Regions from separate parts of the Streptomyces sp. NPDC001922 genome, predicted to be linked through region 1. Evidence: riboswitches for the same ligand, from Rfam matches in the RefSeq annotation. Region 1 holds a riboswitch; the other holds the start of a gene.
What was found. Region 1 has a riboswitch for glycine ahead of gcvT (glycine cleavage system aminomethyltransferase GcvT). Riboswitches for the same ligand answer to the same signal wherever they lie in the genome.
Positions count from the first base shown of each region.

Region 2: it holds a riboswitch for glycine, as region 1 does, so the genes downstream of both, gcvP (aminomethyl-transferring glycine dehydrogenase) here and gcvT (glycine cleavage system aminomethyltransferase GcvT) in region 1, are expected to answer to the same signal.

Region 1 covers NZ_JBIASV010000006.1:239,009-250,043, forward strand. Annotated here, with positions in the region: gene ACFYYR_RS12940 (ABC transporter ATP-binding protein) at 1-36, opposite strand, end outside; gene ACFYYR_RS12945 (ABC transporter ATP-binding protein) at 57-1,154, opposite strand; gene ACFYYR_RS12950 (ABC transporter permease) at 1,151-2,149, opposite strand; gene ACFYYR_RS12955 (ABC transporter substrate-binding protein) at 2,269-4,044, opposite strand; gene ACFYYR_RS12960 (ABC transporter permease) at 4,160-5,158, opposite strand; gene ACFYYR_RS12965 (enhanced serine sensitivity protein SseB C-terminal domain-containing protein) at 5,998-6,801, opposite strand; gene ACFYYR_RS12970 (enhanced serine sensitivity protein SseB) at 6,978-7,760, opposite strand; gene ACFYYR_RS12975 (AAA family ATPase) at 7,992-8,696, opposite strand; glycine riboswitch at 8,840-8,945, shown strand; gene gcvT (glycine cleavage system aminomethyltransferase GcvT) at 9,104-10,237, shown strand; gene gcvH (glycine cleavage system protein GcvH) at 10,408-10,785, shown strand; gene glyA (serine hydroxymethyltransferase) at 10,817-11,035, shown strand, end outside.
Region 2 covers NZ_JBIASV010000007.1:8,436-19,470, reverse strand. Annotated here, with positions in the region: gene ACFYYR_RS13895 (PhzF family phenazine biosynthesis protein) at 1-675, shown strand, start outside; gene ACFYYR_RS13890 (CPBP family intramembrane glutamic endopeptidase) at 760-1,503, opposite strand; gene ACFYYR_RS13885 (glutamate-cysteine ligase family protein) at 1,883-3,385, opposite strand; gene ACFYYR_RS13880 (hypothetical protein) at 3,872-4,465, shown strand; gene ACFYYR_RS13875 (DUF5999 family protein) at 4,771-4,977, shown strand; gene gcvP (aminomethyl-transferring glycine dehydrogenase) at 5,148-8,033, opposite strand; glycine riboswitch at 8,222-8,317, opposite strand; gene ACFYYR_RS13865 (PRC-barrel domain-containing protein) at 8,432-8,809, shown strand; gene ACFYYR_RS13860 (DNA polymerase IV) at 8,773-10,248, opposite strand; gene ACFYYR_RS13855 (MerR family transcriptional regulator) at 10,315-10,923, opposite strand.

The DNA.
Region 1 (11,035 bases):
CTCAGGAGATGCGGCGGCCTGCTCCGGAATCGTCATCTCGGCGTCCTTTGCCTTGCTCACAGCTTCGGGGCAATCTCTTCGGTCCAGATCCGGGTCCGGTCCTCCGGCGTCATGTGGCAGGCCGCGTGGTGCCCGCTCGCCACCTCGCGGAGCTCGGGGCGCTCGGTGCGGCTGACGCCCCCGGCCGGCACGTCCGCGTACGGGCAGCGCGGGTGGAAGGCGCAGCCGCTGGGGACGTTGATCAGGCTGGGCGGGGAGCCCTGGACGGGGATGAGCCGCTCGGTCTGCTCCCGGTCGATCCGCGGCATGGAGCCCAGCAGGCCCCAGGTGTAGGGGTGCTGCGGCTCGTAGAAGACCTTCTCCGCCGGGCCCCGCTCCACGCAGCGGCCGCCGTACATCACCAGGATGTCGTCGGCCAGTTCGGCGACGACACCCAGGTCGTGGGTGATGATGATGACCGCGGAGCCGAACTCCTTCTGCAGGTCCCGGATGAGGTCGAGGATCTGCGCCTGGACGGTGACGTCGAGGGCGGTCGTGGGCTCGTCCGCGATGAGCAGTTCCGGGTTGTTGACCAGCGCCATCGCGATCATCGCGCGCTGCCGCATGCCGCCGGAGAACTCGTGCGGATAGCTGTCCACCCGGGCCTTGGGCTCGGGGATGCCGACCCGGTCCAGCAGCTCGACCGCGCGCCTGCGGGCGGTCTTCTTGTCCACGTCGTGGTGGACCCGGTAGGCCTCCACGATCTGGGCACCGATCGTGTAGTAGGGGTGCAGCGCGGACAGCGGGTCCTGGAAGATCATCGCCATCTCCCGGCCGCGGAGCCGGCGCACCTCCTCCGGGTCGGCCGACAGCAGTTCCTTCCCGGCCAGCCGGATCTCCCCGGAGATCTGCGCCCGTCCCCGGCCGTACTGGCCCACCTTGTGCAGACCCATGATCCCCAGCGAGGTCACGGACTTGCCGGAGCCGGACTCGCCGACGATGCCGAGCGTCTTCCCCTTCTCCAGCTGGAAGGAGAGCCCGTCCACGGACTTCACCAGGCCGTCCTCGGTCGGGAAGTGGATCCGCAGATCCCGCACGTCGAGGAAGGCCTCCGCGGCGGGCGAGGCGGTGGCGACCGGCTCGCCGAGGGCGCCGGACTTGGTCATATCCGTCACGAGAGCCTCACTCGGGGGTCGATCACGGAGTACAGGAGGTCCACGACGAGGTTGGCCACGACCACGGCCGCCGCCGCGATGAGGGTCACGCCGAGGATCAGCGGCAGGTCCCGGTCGCCGATCGCCTTCACCGCCGCCTGGCCGAGGCCCGGCAGGTTGAAGGTGGTCTCCGTCAGGATCGCGCCGCCGACCAGCGCGCCGAGGTCCATGCCGAGGATCGTGAGGATCGGCGTCATGGTGGAGCGCAGCGCGTGCTTGCCGATGACGACCGGCTCCCGCAGGCCCTTGGCGCGGGCGGTGCGGATGTAGTCCTCGCCCAGGATCTCGAGCATGGTGGCCCGGGTGAGCCGGGCGTACATCGCCGCGTACAGGAAGGCGAGGGTCACCCAGGGGAGGACGAGACCGCCGAACCAGCCGCCCGGGCTCTCGGTGAACTCCACGTACTCGCCCTCGACCCAGCCGAGCTGGTAGCTGAAGATCGCCAGGGACAGCAGGCCGGTGAAGTAGATCGGCAGGGAGACGCCGGCGAGGGCGATGCTCATGGCCGAACGGTCCAGCAGCGAGCCCCGCTTGAGCGCGGAGACGATGCCGGTGGTCACGCCGCCGAGCAGCCACAGGACGCAGGCGCCCGCGGCCAGCGAGAGGGTGACCGGCAGGCGGTCGAGGAGGACCGGCCAGATGGCCTGCTCGTTGCGGAACGAGTACCCGAAGCAGGGCGCCGCGCAGTGGATGGAGGATCCGCCGCCCACGTAGTCGCGGCCGAGGAAGATGCCGCGGACGAACTCCCAGAACTGGACGAGGATCGGATCACCCAGGCCGAGCTTCTGCCGGACGCCCTCGATCGCCGCGGGGTCCGCCTGCTTCCCGATGAACATCGCGGCAGGGTCGCTGCCCGTCAGCTTCGGGATCATGAAGAAGATGCCGAACGTCACCAGCGTGACCACGAGCAGCATCAAGACAACGGCGGCCAGCCGCCTGATGAGATATGCGAGCACTGCAGTCGGCCCGGCAGGCGGCCCGGGAGACCTCCGCAGAGGTCCCCCGAGCCGCCGCGCGCGGCCATCACCTGCCCTTCGTGCCTAGCGGCGATGCGCCGTGGGAAGCGTACGGGTGATCACTTGACGCCGAGCGAGGCGTAGTCGTAACGGCCGTTGTACGAGTCGGCCGTGTACACGTTGGTCAGCCGCGAGCTGCGCCAGATGATGTTCTTCTCGAAGGTGAACGGCAGGTACACCGCGTGCTCGGAGACCTTCTCGTTGATCTGCCGGTAGTAGTCCGCCGCCTTGTCGGGGTCGGTCTCGGCGAGGCCCTTGTCGAAGAGCTTCTCGATCGACGGGTCCTTGAGCATCGAGAAGTTGTTGTTGCCGCTGTCGAGGATGAACCGGCCGTCCACCAGCGGCTGGGAGAAGCCCTGGCCGGACGGGAAGTCGGCGCCCCAGCCCATGATGATGATGCCGTAGTTCTTCTTGTCGACGTTCTTCGGTGCGCCGATGATGCCGGAGCTCTGGGCGCCGTCGTACTGGTCGACGTCGGCCTCGATGCCGATCTTCTTCAGCGACGCCTGCATCGACTGCGCGGTGTCGATCTCCTGCTGCTTGTTGTTGCGGACCGCGATGGTGGTCTTGAAGCCGTTGGGCTTGCCGCAGGCCTTGAGCTCGGCCTTCGCCTTCGTGAGGTCCGCGGCGCCGTTGTTCTTGAGCACGCCGTAGGGGTCGTACTTCGGGTCGGAACCCTTGATCGCCGGCGGCAGCATGTTGGTGGCGATGTCGCCGCCCGCCATCGGGCCGCCACGGGCGTTCTGCAGCGACTTGTGGTCGGAGCCGTAGATGACCGCCTTGCGGCAGTGAACGTTGTCGAACGGCTTGACCGTCTGCGGGAACACCGCGTACCGGATGAAGCCGGTCTGCGGGTTGTCCAGGTTCTCCTTGTGCTGCCGCAGGGCCTTCTGGCGGCCGGCCGCGCCGACACCGGTGGCGTTGATGTCGAGGTCGTAGTCGCCCTCGATCAGCCGGTTGTCCATGTCGTCGGCGTTGGTGGTGAGCTTGACCGTGACCTTGTCCGGCAGCGCCTTGCGGATCGGGTCCGAGCTCTTCTTCCACTCGGCGTTCCGGGAGAGCGCGATCCCCTTGTTGGGGGTGTAGGAGTCGAACTTGTAGGGACCGTTGGAGAACGGCTTCAGGCCGTACTTCTCCACGGTGTCCTTGTCCTGCCGCACCGGCGTCGCCGAGGGCATCGCCAGCATCTGGAGGAAGTCACCGTTGGCCTTCGGCAGCTTGAAGACGATCGTCTTCTCGTCCGGGGTCTCGATGGACTTCAGGCCCAGCTTGTCCTTGCTCTTGTCCTTGTACGGGCCCGCGTACTCCTTCTTCGGGTCGAGGACCTGCTGAAGGTAGATCGGGCCACCGGAGATCTTGTCCTGCGCCCAGATGCGCTCGATGCCGTACTTGATGTCCTGCGAGGTGACGGGCTTGCCGTCCTCCCAGGTCACGTCGTCGCGCAGGGTGAAGGTGTAGGTCTTGCCGTCCGCGGAGACCTTGCCGGTGTCGGTGGCCATGTCCGGCACCAGCTCGGTGCTGGCCTTGCCCGGAGCGGTCTTGAAGGAGATGAGCTGACGCGTGTAGAACCGCGCGAAGTCCCACATGAAGCCGTAGTAGCCGCGCTGCGGGTCCCAGGAGTCGGCGTCCTGGGTGCCGATGAATTTGAGGGTGCCCCCCTTCTTCGCCGACGCCTTGGCGATGTTGCCGACGGCGGCGTTGAACCCGGGGGCACCTCCCTTCGCGTCGTCGTCCTTTCCTCCGCCGCCGCATGCGGCGGTGCCCAGGAGGGCGGCGACGACGAGGGCTGAGCCGGCGGCCAGTCTGCGTCTCGAAGCGTGGTTCGTTCTCACGATCTAGCAACCTCCGTAAGGGTCGCGGCCCACCGGGCGACGACTGTTGTGGAATGGCCGCCCGACGGATCGGCAGGGGCGGTTCTGAGCTGGGTCGTTGCGGTCGGTGCCGGTGGGCTCAACGGGAGCCCTTCGGGTCCAGCGCGTCCCGCACGCCGTCGCCGAAGAGGTTGAACGCCAGCACCGTGACGAAGATCGCCAGACCGGGGATCACCATGAACGTGGGGTCCGACTCATAGGTGTCCACCGCCTTGTCGAGCATCTGCCCCCACGAGGAGGTGGGCGGCTTGACGCCCGCACCGAGGAAGCTGAGCGCGGCCTCGGTGAGCACGTTGGTGGGGATCATCAGCGTCGTGTAGACGGTGATCGGGGCCACCAGGTTGGGGAGCAGCTCCCGGAAGAGGATGTAGATCTGCCCGGCGCCCAGGCTCCGGGCGGCCTCCACGTACTCCCGCTCGCGCAGCGAGAGGGTCTGGCCGCGGACGATGCGCCCGACGTACGGCCAGCCGAAGAAGCCGATCACCACGACCAGCGCGCCGATGCGCACTCCGCTGCCGGACACGCCGAGGATCTCGTTGGGCAGCACCGAGACCAGCGCGATGATGAAGAGGAGCTGCGGGAAGGCGAGCAGCACGTCCATGACCCGGCTGATCACCGCGTCGACCCAGCCACCGAAGTAGCCGGCGACCACGCCGAAGACGGTGCCGAGGGCGACCGCGACCATCGCGGCCAGGAAGGCGACGAGGAGCGAGATCCGCGCGCCGTAGACCACGCGGGAGAACACGTCCCGGCCGTTCACCGGCTCGACGCCGAAGAGGAAGTCGCCGCTGATGCCGCCCCAGGAGCCGTACGGGGTGCCGAACAGCGGGTCGATCTTCTCCTCGTGGAACTCGTCCGGCGGATGGCCCAGGAGACCGACGATGAGCGGCGCGAACACCGCGACCAGGATCAGGAGGAGCACGACGACGCCACCGGCGAGCGCCAGCTTGTCCCGTTTCAACCGGATCCAGGCGATGCGCCACGGGGAGCGTCCCTGGATCGCCGTGACCGGAACGTCGGCGGCGACGTCGACGGCCGCGGTCTCGACGGCACTCGTGTCGTGCGGTGGTGCGGTCATCGTCTGGGGAACCCCTCTCGGCCGCATGAAACGGCCCACGCCCGCCGCCGGAGCGGCTTGATCACATCAGTGGTGCGAGCTGAACGAGTGGTACGAAAACGTTCCGGAGCGGTCCCAGAGGGCCGACGCCGCGTCGTTGCCGGGAGTCTTCATCGCGGTCTGAGGCCCCGCCAGACTTCCCCGGCAATGGATGCGCAACTGTGATGTGACCAGGCATCCTCCGTTATCCGAACAACAGAACAGCACAAGCGGAACCCGAACCTGGCCATATCCCTTGATATGACGCGAAGTTGCTGCACGTCATGGCATCCCCGGGGGCAGTCGGCAGCCGTGCGGAACGATGCCGTCCGGGGCTTCCGGGGAGGTGCGGAGGGGCCGAAAAGCGTGCCGAGCCGCACAGAATGCGCCAGGTCCCGGAGTCCCGCCGCCGGTTCGGGGGGTTCGGGCTCGGCGCGGTCGGGCGCGGGGAGTTCGGGTTCGGCGCGGTCGGGTTCGGCGCGGTCGGGATCGGCGCGTTCGGGCTCGACGCGGTCGGGCTCGGGGAGCGACGGGGCAGCGGCGCGGACGGCACCTGCGGACGAGCGTCGGGCGGGCGGCGGTCAGTGCGGTCGGCGGTCGGTGCGGTCGGTGCCGACGGGCAGCGATCAGCCCGCCGGTACCGGCGGACGCGGGCCGGGCGGACGCAGGTCAGGCATACACAGCTCAGGCGGACGCCGGCCGGGCAACGGCAGGCCGGGCCAAGGCGGACCGGGCAGGCGCGGACCGGGCAGGCGCGGACCGGGCGGACGCGCCCGCGCCGGCACGGACCGGACGACACCCGGCCGGCCCGCCCGGTGCGGTCAGTACGCCCGGGGTGCCGGCCCCTGCCAGCCCGGCGCGTCCGGGGCACCGCCGGCGGGCGCGGGCGGGTAACCGTAGCCGGGGGCGGGCGCGGTGGGCGGGGGCGGCGCCGCCGCGCCGTAGGCATCCCGGTCGAAGAACGGCCGGGCGTGCGCCCGCAGCCACGTCGCCACCGGGTCGTACTCGTCGGACATCGCGACCGTCGACACCGGAAGCCCGTCCGGGACGGCCCCGATCGACTGCTGCATCATCACCCGCACGGAGTCCACCGCCTGCGGGCCCGTGTCGTACAGCTCCAGGCCGATCGCCAGGTACGGCGCGCCGAGGGCTGGCTGCACCCAGGCGCGGCGCAGCGCCCGGACGGCGGGGGTGCGGTGCGCGTTCTGCGTCAGCAGCGCGTAGAACTGCGGGATCTCGATGGTCGGTTCGGACAGCCGCAGCGGACCGGCGGGCAGCCGGTCCAGCCCGCCGGCGATCCGGCGGAGGTCCGCCCAGGGAATGCCGACGCCGCCGCCCGGGGCGTGCGGGTTGAGCCACAGACCCCAGCGCTCGGGATAGAGGGCCGCCGCGATCTCCCAGCCGGTGACGACCTCGTGGGCACGGTTCCAGCCGCTGGCCGCCAGCTCCTGGGCGGAGGTGACGCAGGGGGCGTAACCCAGCCCGCCGACCTCCATGTTCCCGTACTGGGCGTCCGGTGATCCGGGCCGTCCGTGCCAGAGCAGCATCCAGACCTGCTCCTCGGCAAGGGCGCGCAGCAGGGCCTCATAGGCGTCGTACCGCCCGGGCGTCACCTGCCGCAGCATCTGCTCGACGGCTCCGGCCGCCGCTGCGCTGGCTCCCGCGCTCACCAGACTCCGCCCCTTCTTCCGGCCTGTCGGCACTGTGCGGGGCAGTCCCGCTCCCGCCCGGTCATCCAACCAGCTTACGGGCCGACGGTGGCCCGTCCCGGTGCACCACCGGGGGTACACACGGGTCGCGTTCAGCGCTCCGCGGTGTGGAAGGGGCGCACGCGCTCCAGCATCCAGTGCCCCACGGGGTCGTTCGCGACGTCCAGGAGGACCAATTGCACCGGCCAGGGCACCGGAACCGCGCCCAGCGCACGCCCCAGGGCCTCCATCACCACGGTCCGGTCCTCCGGTTCGCAGCGGATGAGTTCGACGCCGACGAACAGCGCGGGCGCATCGCCCTCGACGCTGGCGAGAGCGCGGCGGGCGGTGCGGACCAGCCCGGTGACGGCGAACTCGCCCGCGGCGGCGGCGAGGAAGTCGACGGGTTCGTCCTGCCAGTCGGGCTCGAAGAGCCGCACCCGGCCGCCCGAGGCGGGCCCGTCGAGCTCGGTCCGGCCGGTCCGGCACAGCTCGGCGACGGCGGCGGGCGGCAGCGGAACCCCGACGGCCCCGCCCGGGTTGACGGCGATGCCGAGCTGCGGCGGGAGGCCGCGGGCGAACTCCCGGGCCGGCGCGACGGTGAACGAGACGTGCGAGCCGACGACCTGGAGGAACTGCTGCTCGGAGCTGAACACCGGGACGTACGCGGCGCCGTCGATCTCGACGGTGGGCAGGTCCAGGTCCCGGCTCTCCCGGCTGCCGCCGTTGGGCAGCGGCACCCAGACATGGCTGCGGCCGAGTACCTCGACCAGCCGGGGTCCGGCGCCGGCCACGCCCACGGAGGCGGCGAGCGCCTCTTCGAGCGCATTGCCGGGGAATCCGCTGCCCGGGGTCGCCCCGTCGGGAAGCGAGGTATAGCTGTGCTGCTCCGTCATGCTCATCGGGCCCCACCACGTCTCGTCCGAACTGCACAGGAACCCTAGCGGTTGCGGGCCCCGGGAGCTCCCCTGGGGGGACCCGGATTTCTGTCGGGAACCTCCAGGACGCGCCGGACCTTTCCGCCATTCCGCGCCGTCCCGTCCGCCGTGCGCGGCCGGATCCTCCGGACGGGGGCGCTCCGGAACCGTCCGGGGCCGCCGCGGACGGCCGGTGGCCGTCGGTGCCGGTCAGTCGAACCCGATGCCGGAGAGCGTGGTCGCGGCCCGGCGGTCCAGCAGGACGGCCGAGGCGCAGCCGTCCGGCAGCCGCCCGGCCTCCAGCTCCCGGACCAGCCGCCCCACGGCGCGCCGGTGCCGGGCGAAGGCGTACCCGGAGACCCCGCGCCCGCGCGAGGCCTGCCCCTCCAGGGCGACCCGCGGCTCCACGTCGAGCAGCGCGAGGTGCAGGGAGCGGCCGCGGCGCCGGGCGTCGCGGGCCAGCCAGCGGCGCACCCAGGCGAGGCTGCCGCAGTCGTGCACCACGACGCTCTCGCCGGAGCGCAGCGCGCGGCGCAGCCCGGCGTAGTGCGCCAGGCGGACGAGGGGGCGGTAGACGGCGTACGGGAGCAGCGCGGGCATCCGGCGCTCCCAGCGGTCCCGGGTGTCCTGCGAGTCCACCCGGTGGACCGGGGCCCCGCCCTGCTCCGGGGCGCCGGCCGCCCGCCGGATCAGGGTGCTCTTGCCGCTGCCGGGCAGTCCGGAGACGACCAGGACGTCCCCGGCGGGGTAGCGCAGCGCGGCGGCCGGGCGCCCGCGCAGCTCCGTGGTACCGGCCAGGCGGCCGGGGCGGACGACGCCCGGGGCGGCCGGGGCGCCCGGGCCCGTCTGGTGGGGCACCGCGCCGAGCCCGGCCCCCGAGGCTGTCGCAAACGTTCCGTGGCTCTGCACCGTGATCGTCCTCCCAGGTCCGGTCACTGCGGCTGCCGCAGAGTTTCAAGAAAAGGTAATGCCATACAACCGCCTTATCCCCCGCCCGCAGGGTCCGAAAGTGTCACAGGCGTGCAATGATGTGCGCGCAAACTCCATACCGGCCGCTTGTAACCCGCGCGGGAGAGTTTCCGGACCGGCAGTGCGCCGGGCGCCGGAGCGCCGAAGGAGCAAGTCCTCCCTTGAATCTCTCAGGCCCCGTACCGCGCAGGCGAGGCACATCTGAAAAGCGGGCCGCCGTGGAGCGGTCCCACCCAAGGTGCAAGCCGTGACCCGCCTGCCGGGTCGTGGCGAACCTCTCAGGTTCCGATGACAGATGGGGAGGCTGTGTTGTTGTCGACAGAGCCTCGCCACCCTTGCTTGGGAGCCTGAACATGACCGATGCACCACGCCGTACCGCCCTCGATGCGCTGCACCGCGGGCTCGGCGCCACCATGACCGACTTCGCCGGCTGGGACATGCCGCTGCGCTACGGCAGCGAGCGCGACGAGCACCTGGCGGTGCGGACCCGCGCCGGACTCTTCGACCTCTCCCACATGGGTGAGATCACCCTGACCGGCCCGGAGGCCGGGGCGCTGCTGGACTACTCCCTGGTCGGCAATCTCTCCGCGCTCGCCCCCGGCCGCGCCCGCTACACCATGATCTGTGACGACCGGGGCGGCATCCTCGACGACCTGATCGTCTACCGGCTGGCCGACGAGGAGTTCATGGTCGTCGCCAACGCCTCGAACGCGCAGGTCGTGCTGGACGCGCTGACCGAGCGCGCGGCCGGCTTCGAGGGCGCCGCCGTGCGGGACGACCGGGAGGCGTACGCCCTGCTGGCCGTCCAGGGCCCGGAGTCCCCCGGCATCCTGAAGTCGCTGACCGACGCCGACCTGGACGGGCTGAAGTACTACGCCGGGCTGCCCGGCACCGTGGCCGGCGTGTCCGCGCTGATCGCCCGGACCGGCTACACCGGCGAGGACGGTTTCGAGCTGTTCGTGGCGCCCGGTGACGCCGAGGCGCTGTGGCAGGCGCTGACGGAGGCGGGCAAGGACGCCGGTCTGGTGCCGTGCGGCCTGTCCTGCCGGGACACCCTGCGCCTGGAGGCGGGCATGCCGCTGTACGGGCACGAGCTGACCACGGACACCACCCCGTTCGACGCGGGGCTGGGCCGGGTCGTGAAGTTCGAGAAGACCACCAACGACGGCCGCTTCGTCGGCCGTGAGGCGCTTGAGGCCGCGGCGAAGCGGGCCGAGGAGGCCCCGCCGCGCAAGCTGGTCGGCCTGATCGCCGAGGGCCGCCGGGTGCCGCGCGCCGGGTACCCGGTGGTGGCCGCCGGCTCCGGCACCGTGATCGGCGAGGTCACCTCGGGTGCCCCCTCGCCCACCCTGGGCAAGCCCGTCGCCATCGCCTATGTGGACGCCGAGTACGCCGCGCCCGGCACCGAGGGGGTCGCGGTGGACATCCGCGGCAGCCACGAGCCGTACGAGGTCGTCGCCCTGCCGTTCTACAAGCGGCAGCGCTGACGTCCCGGCCGGCGGCGCGCCGGTGTCGCGGCCCGTCCGCGCGACCCCGACGTCGCCTGTCACCGGCCGGTCACCCACTGCCGACCGGTTGTCGGGTATCTCTCGTCACCGCCGTCCCATCTGTCAAGACCGGCACCACAGCACGCCCCCTCATCCAGGAGAATCAGGTCATGAGCAACCCCCAGCAGCTGCGCTACAGCAAGGAGCACGAGTGGCTCACCGTCGCCGAGGACGGTGTGTCGACCGTTGGCATCACCTCGCACGCCGCCGACGCGCTCGGTGACGTCGTCTACGTCCAGCTCCCGGAGGCCGGCGACACCGTCACCGCGGGCGAGTCCTGCGGTGAGCTGGAGTCGACCAAGTCGGTCAGCGATCTGTACTCCCCGGTCACCGGCGAGGTCACCGAGATCAACCAGGACGTCGTGGACGACCCCGCGCTGGTGAACTCCGCCCCCTTCGAGGGCGGCTGGCTGTTCAAGGTGAAGGTCAGTGACGAGCCGGCGGATCTGCTCTCCGCCGACGAGTACACCGCCTTCACCGGCAACTGATCCGCCCACCCGTCGCCCGATTGGGATCCTGATGTCGCTTCTCAACCAGTCCCTGCACGAGCTCGACCCGGACGTCGCCGCCGCCGTCGACGCCGAACTCGACCGCCAGCAGTCCACGCTCGAGATGATCGCCTCGGAGAACTTCGCTCCGGTCGCGGTCCTCGAGGCGCAGGGCTCGGTGCTGACCAACAAGTACGCCGAGGGCTACCCGGGCCGCCGCTACTACGGCGGCTGCGAGCACGTCGATGTG
Region 2 (11,035 bases), on a different contig from region 1:
GCGCATCCGCTGCCGGAGGGCGGCGCCGCCGACTGGGCACTGCGCTGGTTCACCCCCACCACCGAGGTCGATCTGTGCGGTCACGCCACCCTGGCCACCGCGCACGTCCTGCGGATCACCGGGGCGGCGACGGGCACCATCCGGTTCACCTCCCGGGGCGGTCCCCTCACCGCGACCGCCGCCGACGACGGCTCGATCACGCTGGACTTCCCCACCGCACCGCTGACCGAGGTCGAGGTGCCGGACGCCGTCCCCGCGGCGCTCGGCGCGGACGTCGTGTCCGCCCACGACACCGGCCCGGTGGTCGGCGACCTCCTGGTCGAACTGGCCGACGAGACGGCCGTCCGCTCCCTCGCCCCGGACCTCGCGGCCATCGCCCGGCTGAGTCACCGCGGGATCATCGTCACGGCACGCGCGGACGACCCGTCCCTCGGCCACGACGTGGTCTCCCGCTTCTTCGCCCCCGCCTCGGGGATCGACGAGGACCCGGTGACCGGCAGCGCCCACACCGCCCTCGCACCCTTCTGGGCACCCCGGATCGGCCGTACCGACGTCACCGGCCTGCAGGCCTCGGCCCGTACCGGCATCGTGCGCACCGAGCTCCGCGGCGACCGCACACTGCTGACCGGCGACGCCGTCACGGTGATCGACGGCGAACTCCTCGCCACCGGCTGACCGCGCCACGGCAGCCCTTCCGTCGCTGCCCCGGCCGGGCATCCGGCCGGGGCGGCGGCAGGGCACTCAGGGCACCGACCGGGGTCACCCGGTGGGCAGCCAGCCCACCTTGCCCGCCAGCAGCGCGTATCCGACGAACGCCACGATGTCGATGAGCGCATGGGCGGCCACCAACGGCCCCACCCGCCCCCACCTGCGGTACAGCAGCACGAAGACCGCGCCCATCACCATGTTGCCGACCAGTCCGCCGATGCCCTGGTACAGGTGATAGGTGCCGCGCAGTGCGGAGCTCGCCACCAGGGCGGCCATCGGCGTCCAGCCCACCTGCCCGAGCCTGCGCAGCAGATAGCCGACCACGACCACCTCTTCCAGCAGCGCGTTCTGCACCGCGGAGGCGATCAGGACCGGCAGCTTCCACCAGACGTCGGGCAGGGACTCCGGCACGACGGTGAGGTTGAAGCCGGCGGCGCGCACCCCGAGGTAGAACAGCAGCCCGGTGCCGCCGATCGCGGCCGCGACCCCGGCGCCCGCCCCCAGGTCGAAGCGGGGCCGGCGCCGGTCGAGTCCGATGGCCCGCAGCCCTCCGGCGCCCTCCCGCAGCAGCAGATGGGCCACCAGGGCGACCGGCACCAGCGCCGTCGCGATGTCGAACAGCTGCCAGGCGAGGTCGAGCCAGGGACGTCCCGGGGCTGCGGAGGCGTTGAGGTTGGCGGCCTGGTCCTTCAGCCCGCCCTCCTTGGTGACCGAGCCGAGGAAGCTGATGAGCGACGACAGCGCGCTGGCGCCCACCGACAGCGCGAGGACCAGCAGCGTCTCGCTGCGCAGCATCCGTGGCGACAGGCGCTCCCCGGACGGCGATTCGGCCACCCGGCCCGGCTCCGACTGCACACATGCCTCCCGTTCGTCCCGTCCCAGGCCCGTCCCCGGACCGTTCCGCTCCCGCGGCACAGGTGGTCCGCCCGGCAACAGGCCACGGAACGCGTCCACCACCCTGGGACGTCTTAGCTTGCCCGACGGCTCCCCCGCGCCGGGCACGGGGGCGGTTCCCCGGCACGCCGTCCCCACCGGCAACGCCACCACGAGGGCACCGCCGCCACCGCCGAACGCCGCGACCCGCCTCTCCGGGGAGAGACGGGTCGCGACGGTGGGGGCGGTACGGCGGTACGAAGGGGGGCCGGGAACGGCCGAGGGCCCGGGGCGGAACGATTCAGCCCGGGAAGCCCAGAGGCCAGGTGTGGACCGGGTCGCCGCCGCGCATCAACGCGCCGTACCGGCGCGTGGTCGCGGCCAGCGCCGCCTCCCGGTCGAGGCCGCCCTCCAGGGCGCGGTGGAAGGTCTCCGCCTGCCACGAGGCACCGTTCACCCCCCGCCGGCAGCGCTCCTCGATGACGCCCAGGTAGAAGTCCCGGTCCGCCGGTTCGACGCCCCAGGAGTCCAGCCCGGCCGCGGCCATCGGCAGCAGTTCCTCCCGGACGAGCCGTACGGCCGGCTGCTCGGCCACCGTGCCCGACCGGCCGGGCCGGGGCCAGCGCAGCCGGGCCTCGATGCCGTGGCGGCAGGCCGCGTCGAAGTTGGCCGCCGCCTCCTCGAACGACAGCCGGGACCAGACGGGGCGCGGCTCCTCGGCGAGGGCGCGGACGAGTCCGTAGTAGAAGGCGGTGTTGGCGATGACATCGGTGACGGTGGGGCCGGCCGGCAGCACCCGGTTCTCCACCCGGAGGTGCGGGGCCCCGTCGGCCACCTCGTAGACGGGCCGGTTCCAGCGGTAGACGGTCCCGTTGTGCAGCACGAGCTCCTGCAGCTTGGGAATGCCGCCCTCGTCGAGCACCCGCAGCGGGTCGTCCTCGCCGCAGATCGGCAGGAGCGAGGGGAAGTAGCGCACGTTCTCCTCGAAGAGATCCTGCACGGAGTCGATCCAGCGCTCGCCGAACCAGGTGCGGGGCCGGACCCCCTGCGCCCGGAGCTCCGGCGGGCGGGTGTCCGTGGCCTGCTGGAAGAGCGGCGGCCGGGACTCCCGCCAGAGTTCGTGGCCGAAGAGGAACGGGGAGTTGGCGCCCATGGCGATCTGCACGGCGGCCACCGCCTGCGCGGCGTTCCAGACGGCGGCGAACCGGTTGGGGGTCACCTGGAGATGGAGCTGCACCGAGGTGCAGGCGGCTTCGGGCGCAATGGACCGGCTGCTGTACCGCAGCCGCTCCACCCCTTCGATGTCGAGGTCGATCTCCTCGCCGCGGGCGGCGAGAATCTGATCGTTGAGCAGCATGTAGCGGTCGACCTCGGAGAGGTTCCCGGACACCAGATCGTCCGGCCCCAGGGTGGGCAGGATGCCGATCATCACGATCTCCGCGGAGACTTCCCGGGCCTTGCGGTCGGCATACCCGAGCCCGGTCCGCAGCTCTTCCGCGAGCTGGTCCAGAACCCGCCCGGACAGCCGGTGCGGCACGATGTTCACTTCCAGGTTGAACTGACCGAGCTCGGTCTGGAAATCCCCGCTGGAGATCCGGTCCAGGACTTCCGCATTCATCATGCGCGGCATCCCGTCGGCCCCGGCGAGATTCAGCTCGATCTCCAGGCCCATCAAATTCTTCGGGCGGTCGAACCGCCTCTCCTCCAGCAGCCTGTCCAGCGCTTGGAGGCACCGCTGCAGCTTGCGGCGGTAGTGCTGCCGATCGGACAGGTCGAACCCGCCTGCCTCGACCTTCTCCCCCATCGAAGGGTCCCTCCTCGAGTGGGTCGCCGACGGCGCCGGCCGCCGGTGTCACGGTCGATGATGCCCAGGCAATGTGATCGATAACGCCCGGCGGACACCGCATGCCCAGTAAGCTCCTCCGTACACACCATGCGGCACATTCCATGGGCATAACGTGGTGTCCCGGTCCGGATGCATTGCGCACGTGGGAAACGCCGACGGAAATCGGCCTACCGTTCCCGGGACATAACGCAAGGCCGCGGGCCGGGCCATGCGGACAGAATGGGTACAACCCACTCGCAGTAAAGACCGAATACGGACTTGCCCGCAATGCCCGGGTCGGCTAGGCGAAACACTGCGTGAACACCCGTCGTATAAACTTCGCGAACGAGGCAGAGAGTGTGCGCCGCCGGACAAACGGATTCCCGGCCCCCTCTGACCCCGCTGCTGACACCGCCGTCCGCACAGCCCCGCTCCACGTGTCTCCGAAGTGAGAGGCGACCCACCATGCCGCTGCATGTCCCCCCGGCACCCCAGCCCGCCCTGCGCAGCGCGCTCACGGCCCTCGGTTCCCCCACCGCGGTCCGCGATCCGCGCACCCCGGCCCTGCGCACCGTCACCGGCCCGCTGACCCCGGATCTTCCGCTGCCCGTCCACGTCCTGGACCGCGTCACCTCACGGGGCGGCACTCCGCGCACCCGGCTCGCCGGGTGGCGCTTCCTGATCCGCAGCGGCGACCGCGCCGTGGCGGCGGCCGAGACCATGCTCACCCCGGACGGCTGGGCGTTCTCCCATTTCTTCGAGGGCCCGTACGTGGCCTCCACGGAACTGGCGCTGCGGCAGGCGGAGGCACTGACCGCGCCGTACCAGCCGCGCCTGCTCTCCGTGCCGGAGCTCTACATGCTCACGCTGTGGCTGCACGGGGACGCCGGCGCGGACGCCACCAAGGGCCGTCCCGCGCCGAGTGACCTTCTGGTGCCGCTCGCGCCGGCCCCTCCGGGCATCGCGGCGCATCGCGCACACCGGGTCGCCGATCTGCTGCCGGTGCTCACCCTCCGGGTCGCGCCGACCCCGTTGATGGGCATGGGCACGCCGGCCTGACCGCTCCGGGACGCACGGCATGTGTGCGCCCCGCGGCCCGGGGGCCGCGGGGCGCTCCCCTGCCCGGGAGCGGGCCATGGCCCACTCCGGCCATTCCTCAACCACCCGAAGTGACGGTCCCGTTGCGGTGAACCGTCCGCACGAGTGACGCGTCATCAAGCAGTGACGACAGCTCCCGGGAAATCCCTGCGGAATTCCACGCGTGGGGCAACACTGGGACCGACCGATCCGATACGGGGGACGGCACCATGAACTCTGCTCCGAGCCGCAGGACACCCGCCCCATCTCAGCGAAAGATCCCGACCATGTGCCAGCACCAGCCTCCCTGCCCGACCGCCGACTCCGCCGACCGGGAGGCCGCCCATCCCGTGGCGCACCACCCGGAGCAGGGCTGGAGCCTGCTGTGCAATGGCGTCCTGCTCTTCGAGGACACGGGCGAGCTGCTGCCGGACGGCCGGATCATCGGCCCGCGCCGGCCGCTCGGCACGGGGCGGGTGGCGACGGCCGCCTGACCTTCACCGGTCCCGGCACACCACCGTCACCGCTCCACCCGCACCACTCCCAGGACACCGCTCCGGGGACACCAAGGGGCCGGCCCGGCGCTCACCGCCGAACCGGCCCCGGCACAGTCCCGTCGAGGCACGGCCCCTTCTCAGGGCAGCCGTCCCCGGGGTTCAGCGCCTCACTGGTCGTACTCGTCCAGCGGCGGGCACGAGCAGACCAGGTTCCGGTCGCCGAAGGCGCCGTCGATCCGCCGCACCGGCGGCCAGTACTTGTCCGCCGCCGAGACACCCTCCGGGAAGACCGCCGTCTCCCGGCTGTACGGACGCTCCCACTCCCCGCCCAGCGTGGACGCCGGGTGCGGGGCATTGCGCAGCGGGTTGTCGTCCGCCGGCCACTCGCCGGAGCCGACCCGCTCGATCTCCGCGCGGATCGCGATCATCGCCTCGCAGAAGCGGTCCAGCTCGACGAGGTCCTCGCTCTCCGTCGGCTCGATCATCAGCGTCCCGGCCACCGGGAACGACATGGTCGGCGCGTGGAAGCCGTAGTCGATGAGCCGCTTGGCGACGTCGTCGACGGTGACCCCGGTCGCCTTGGTCAGCGGGCGCAGGTCCACGATGCACTCGTGGGCGACCAGGCCGTGCGGACCGGTGTAGAGCACCGGGTAGTGCGGCTCCAGCCGCTTGGCGATGTAGTTGGCACCGAGCACCGCCACCTGAGTGGCCCGCCGCAGCCCCTCGGCACCCATCAGCCGGACGTACGCCCAGGAGATCGGCAGGATTCCGGCGGAGCCCCACGGCGCGGCGGAGATCGGGCCGACCCCGGTCTCCGGTCCGGCGGCCGGCTGGAGCGGGTGGTTCGGCAGGTACGGCGCCAGATGCGCGCGCACGCCGACCGGGCCGACGCCCGGACCGCCGCCGCCGTGCGGGATGCAGAACGTCTTGTGCAGGTTCAGGTGCGAGACGTCCGAGCCGAACCGGCCCGGCTTGGCGAGGCCCACCAGCGCGTTGAGGTTGGCGCCGTCCACGTAGACCTGGCCGCCCGCGTCGTGCACGGCCGCGCAGATGTCGGTGATGTGCTCCTCGAACACGCCGTGCGTCGACGGGTAGGTCACCATCAGCACCGCGAGCTCGTCGCCGTGCTTCTCGATCTTGGCGTGCAGGTCCTCGACGTCGACGTCGCCGTCCTCGCGGGTCTTGACGACCACGACCTTCATCCCGGCCATCACGGCGCTGGCGGCATTGGTGCCGTGCGCCGAGGAGGGGATCAGGCAGACGGTGCGCTGATCATCGCCGTTGGCCCGGTGGTACGCCCGGACGGCCAGCAGACCGGCCAGCTCGCCCTGGGAGCCCGCGTTGGGCTGCAGGGAGACCTTGTCGTACCCGGTGACCTCGGCGAGCCGCTCCTCCAGCTCACGGATGAGGGTCAGATAGCCCCCGGCCTGCTCGACCGGCGCGAACGGGTGCAGCGCCCCGAACTGCGGCCAGGTGACCGGCTCCATCTCCGTGGTCGCGTTGAGCTTCATGGTGCAGGAGCCGAGCGGGATCATTCCGCGGTCCAGCGCGTAGTCCCGGTCGGAGAGGCGGCGCAGGTAGCGCAGCATCGCGGTCTCGGAGCGGTGCTGGTGGAACACCGGGTGGGTGAGGTACTCGTCCCGGCGGAGCAGGGCCGCGGGGAGGGTGTCCTCCGCCGTGGCGTCCAGGGCCTCGATGTCCGCCTCGACGCCGAAGGCGCCCCAGACGGCCGCCACCTGGTCACGGAGGGTGGTCTCGTCACAGGCGATGCCGACGAGGTCGGCGTCGACCTGCCGCAGGTTGACCCCGGCCTTGCGGGCAGCGGCCACGACCTCGGCGGCGCGGCCCGGCACCCGGGCGGTCACGGTGTCGAAGTACGCGCCGTGCACGATCTCCACACCCCCGGCCCGCAGGCCCGCCGCGAGCAGCGTGGCGTAGCGGTGGGTACGGCGGGCGATGCCCGCGAGCCCGTCCGGACCGTGGTAGACGGCGTACAGCCCGGCCATGACGGCGAGCAGGACCTGCGCGGTGCAGATGTTGCTCGTCGCCTTCTCCCGGCGGATGTGCTGCTCACGGGTCTGCAGCGCCAGCCGGTACGCCTTGGTGCCGTCGGCGTCGACGGAGACCCCGACCAGTCGGCCGGGGAGGCTGCGGGCGAACGTGTCGCGCACCGCCATGAAGCCGGCGTGCGGGCCGCCGAAGCCCATGGGAACGCCGAACCGCTGGCTGTTGCCGACCGCGATGTCCGCGCCGAGCTCGCCGGGCGAGGTGAGCACGGTGAGGGCGAGGAGGTCGGCGGCGACCGTGACGATCGCGCCCAGCTCATGGGCCCGCTCGATGACCGGGCGCAGGTCGCGCACCTGCCCGGAAGCGCCCGGGTACTGGAGCAGCACACCGAAGACACCGCGCTCGGCGACGTCCGCCGGGATGCCCTCGGAGAGGTTGGCGACGACGACCTCGACACCCGTCGGCTCGGCGCGGGTCTCGATGACGGCGATGGTCTGCGGCAGGCAGTCGGCGTCGATGAGGAAGACGCCGTTCTTCACCTTGCCGACCCGGCGGGACAGCGCCATGGCCTCGGCGGCGGCGGTGCCCTCGTCGAGCAGCGAGGCGCCCGAGGTGGGGAGCCCGGTCAGGTCCGCGACGACGGTCTGGAAGTTCAGCAGCGCCTCGAGGCGGCCCTGCGAGATCTCCGGCTGGTACGGCGTGTACGCCGTGTACCAGGCGGGGTTCTCCATCACGTTGCGGAGGATCACCGGCGGGGTGAAGGTGCCGTGGTAGCCGAGACCGATCATCGGCGCCAGCACCTCGTTGCGCTCGGCGAGGCCGCGCAGCTCGGCGAGGACCTCCGCCTCGGTGCGGGCGTCCGGCAGGTCCAGCTCCCCGGCGTTCTTGATCACGTCGGGGACGGCGGCGGCGGTGAGCTCGTCCAGGGAGCCGTAGCCCACCTGGGCGAGCATCTTCGCCTGCGCCGCGCTGTCGGGTCCGATGTGGCGCTGCTCGAAGGGAGTGCCACGTTCCAGCTGGGAGAGTGGGATGCGATCGGCGGTCATCTGCGGAGGCCTCCTGGTCGACGCGACCTGCGAGGGGCACCACGGCACGGGTGCCCGGACGGCCTCCCCCTCTGTCATCTCGACCTGAGAGCTTCACCGGTCCGCCGGGGCGGTCCGGTTTTCACCGTCGGTGAGGAGGGGTTCCGGCGCAATACACGGCCGATGCCCGCCCTGCTTTCCAGAGTGACCTCGTCCGTGCGGTACGTGTGCCTGAGAGATTCCGGGGAGGATTTGCTCCTTCGGCGCCTCCTATTGCTGCTGGAGGACTCTCCCGCACGGGGTCTGCAGCCATTTGCCAGCGTACCAGTGGCTCTCAGGGCCGGTCGCTCGAGTGGCCGAGGGGCGGAATGTGCCCTTTCGTAGTTCTCGTAGAGGATCTGCGAACAGCGGGAGGGACCGTGCAGACCGATATCGATCCGCGGAGCCTGATCGGCCGCAAGGCATTCGACCTCGACGGAGCGAAAATCGGCACCGTGGACGAGGTGTATCTGGACGACGCGACCGGCCTCCCGGAATGGGCCGCGGTGCGCACCGGCCTGTTCGGGCGTGACGCCTTCGTCCCGCTGGAGCCCAGCGAGATCGTCGACGACACCCTGCGCGTCCCCTACCGCCGCGCGCTGATCAAGCGCGCACCCGACTTCGGCGTCGGCCGCCACCTCTCGCCGGAGCAGGAGCTGCAGCTCTACCACCACTACGGGCTCGACGCCACGTCCCCGGAGGACGGGCCCGACCCCGACGATCAGGACTTCGGGCGGCTGGCGGGCAACGACGACTGACCGCCCGCACCGGTCGCCTCCGGCCGGCCCTCCCCGGCACCGGTCTCCCCCGGGCCGCCGGGCTTCAGCGGCAGTGGCTCGGACGGCTCCAGGGCCGGGTCGTCGACCGGGAAGGTCCGCACCCGGCCGGGCGCCGACCAGGGCTGTTCGAACCGCACGGTGACCCGGCCCACGCCGCTGCCCTGCACCCAGCCGGGCCCCAGCTCCGCATGGCGCACATCGTGCCCCGGCGCCCAGCGACGCGTCTGCTCCACCGCGGTCTCCCCGGCCTCCGGTGCCACCGGGGCGGGCCCCGTCGGCGACTCCTCGGCCCGCTCCGCGTCCGCGGCGGCCGCGGCCGCCTCCAGCGCAGCGGCGGCCTCGGCCGTGGCTGCCTGGGCGAACAGGTCCTCCTGCGTGAAGTCGGCCAGCCCCGTGACCCCGACACCCAGCAGCCGCACGCCCCCGGTGGTGTCCACGAGCTCCAGGAGCCGCGCGGCGGCGTCCCGGATGACCGCGGGGTCGTCGGTGGGGCCGCGCTGGGTCTCGGACCGGGTCAGCGTGGAGAAGTCGTACCGCCGCACCTTGAGGACGACCGTGCGGCCGGACCGCCCGGCCGCGCGCAGCCGCTGCACACAGCGCTCCGCCAGGCGCACCACCTCGGCCCTCACCTGTGCCCGGTCGTGGAGGTCGACGTCGAAGGTGTCCTCGACGGACACGGACTTGGCGTCCCGCTCGGCGATCACGGGACGGTCGTCCCGCCCGCTCGCCATCGTGTGGAGCGAGCTGCCGTGCGCCCGCCCCAGCAGCCGCACCATCTCCTCCTCACCGGCTTCCACGATCTCCCCGACCGTGTGGATGCCGGACCGGCGCAGGTGTTCGGCAGTGGCCGGGCCGACGCCCGGCAGGGTACGCACCGTCAGCGGTGCCAGCAGTTCGCGTTCGGTGCCCGGGGCTATCAGTGTCAGTCCGTCCGGCTTGGCCTGCTCGGAGGCGATCTTGGCCAGCATCTTGGACCCCGCCAGGCCCACCGAGCCGCTTAGCCCGGTGGCGGCCCTGATGTCGGCCCGCAGCCGCTCGCCCACGGCCCGCGCGGAGGCCTCCGAGTCCGCCGCCCCCTCCGCCTCCAGGTCGACGAACGCCTCGTCCAGGCTGAGGGGCTCCACCAGGGGCGAGAGGCCGTGCAGCAGCTCCATGACGGCGTCGCTGACCTGGCGGTACAGCGAGAAGCGCGGCGTCAGATAGGCCGCGTTCGGGCAGAGCCGCCGGGCCTGGGCCGTCGCCATGGCCGAGTGCACCCCGAAGACCCGCGCCTCGTAGGACGCGGTGGCGACCACACCCCGCGGCCCGAGCCCGCCGACGACCACCGGCTTCCCGCGCAGGCTCGGCTTCGCCGCCTGTTCGACCGCGGCGTAGAAGGCATCCATGTCGAGATGGAGGATGGTCGGTGCGCCTCTCACACCCCTGATGCTGCCGTACGGCACTGACAACGGCCCACGGGCGGGCGGCGCGGCGCGTCCGCGGGATCAGCCGGCGCGGTTCCGGCGGCGGGCGAGCTCGTCCGCGGGGTTGTGCCCGATCAGGGTCTCGCCGGTGTCGATCCGCTCTCCGTGGAGCTGGGACAGGGCGCTCTCCACGTCCCGCCACACCACCCCCACGGCGATGCCGAAGATGCCCTGACCGCCCTGGAGCAGGTCCACGACCTCGTCCGGGGACGAGCACTCGTAGACCGTCGCGCCATCGCTCATCAGCGTCATCTGCGCGAGATCGGACCGCTCACGGGCCCGCAGGTGCTGGACGGCGGCGCGGATGTTCTGCAGCGAGACGCCGGTGTCCAGGAAACGCTTCACGATCTTCAGGACGACGACGTCCCGGAAGCTGTACAACCGCTGGGTGCCGGAGCCGTAGGCGGGCCGCACGCTCGGCTCGACGAGCCCGGTGCGCGCCCAGTAGTCCAGCTGGCGGTAGGTGATGCCGGCCGCCGCGCAGGCGGTCGGGCCGCGATAACCGACCTCGTCGGACGGCTCACCCGGCACGGCGGCTGCCGCGGCGGTGTGCCCGGTGGCGGGGTCGACCGCACCTCCGTGGAGCGGAAAAGGGCCGCCCGCCGCTGTACCGTCGCCGGTGCTTCTCACGCCGACCTCCGTCCTTGACCTGCCTTCTCGACGGTAGGCAGTGACCCCGGGTGCGTCAACGATCGCCACACTCGGCACGCCGAGTGATAATCACCCTGAGAGTGGTTTTCCG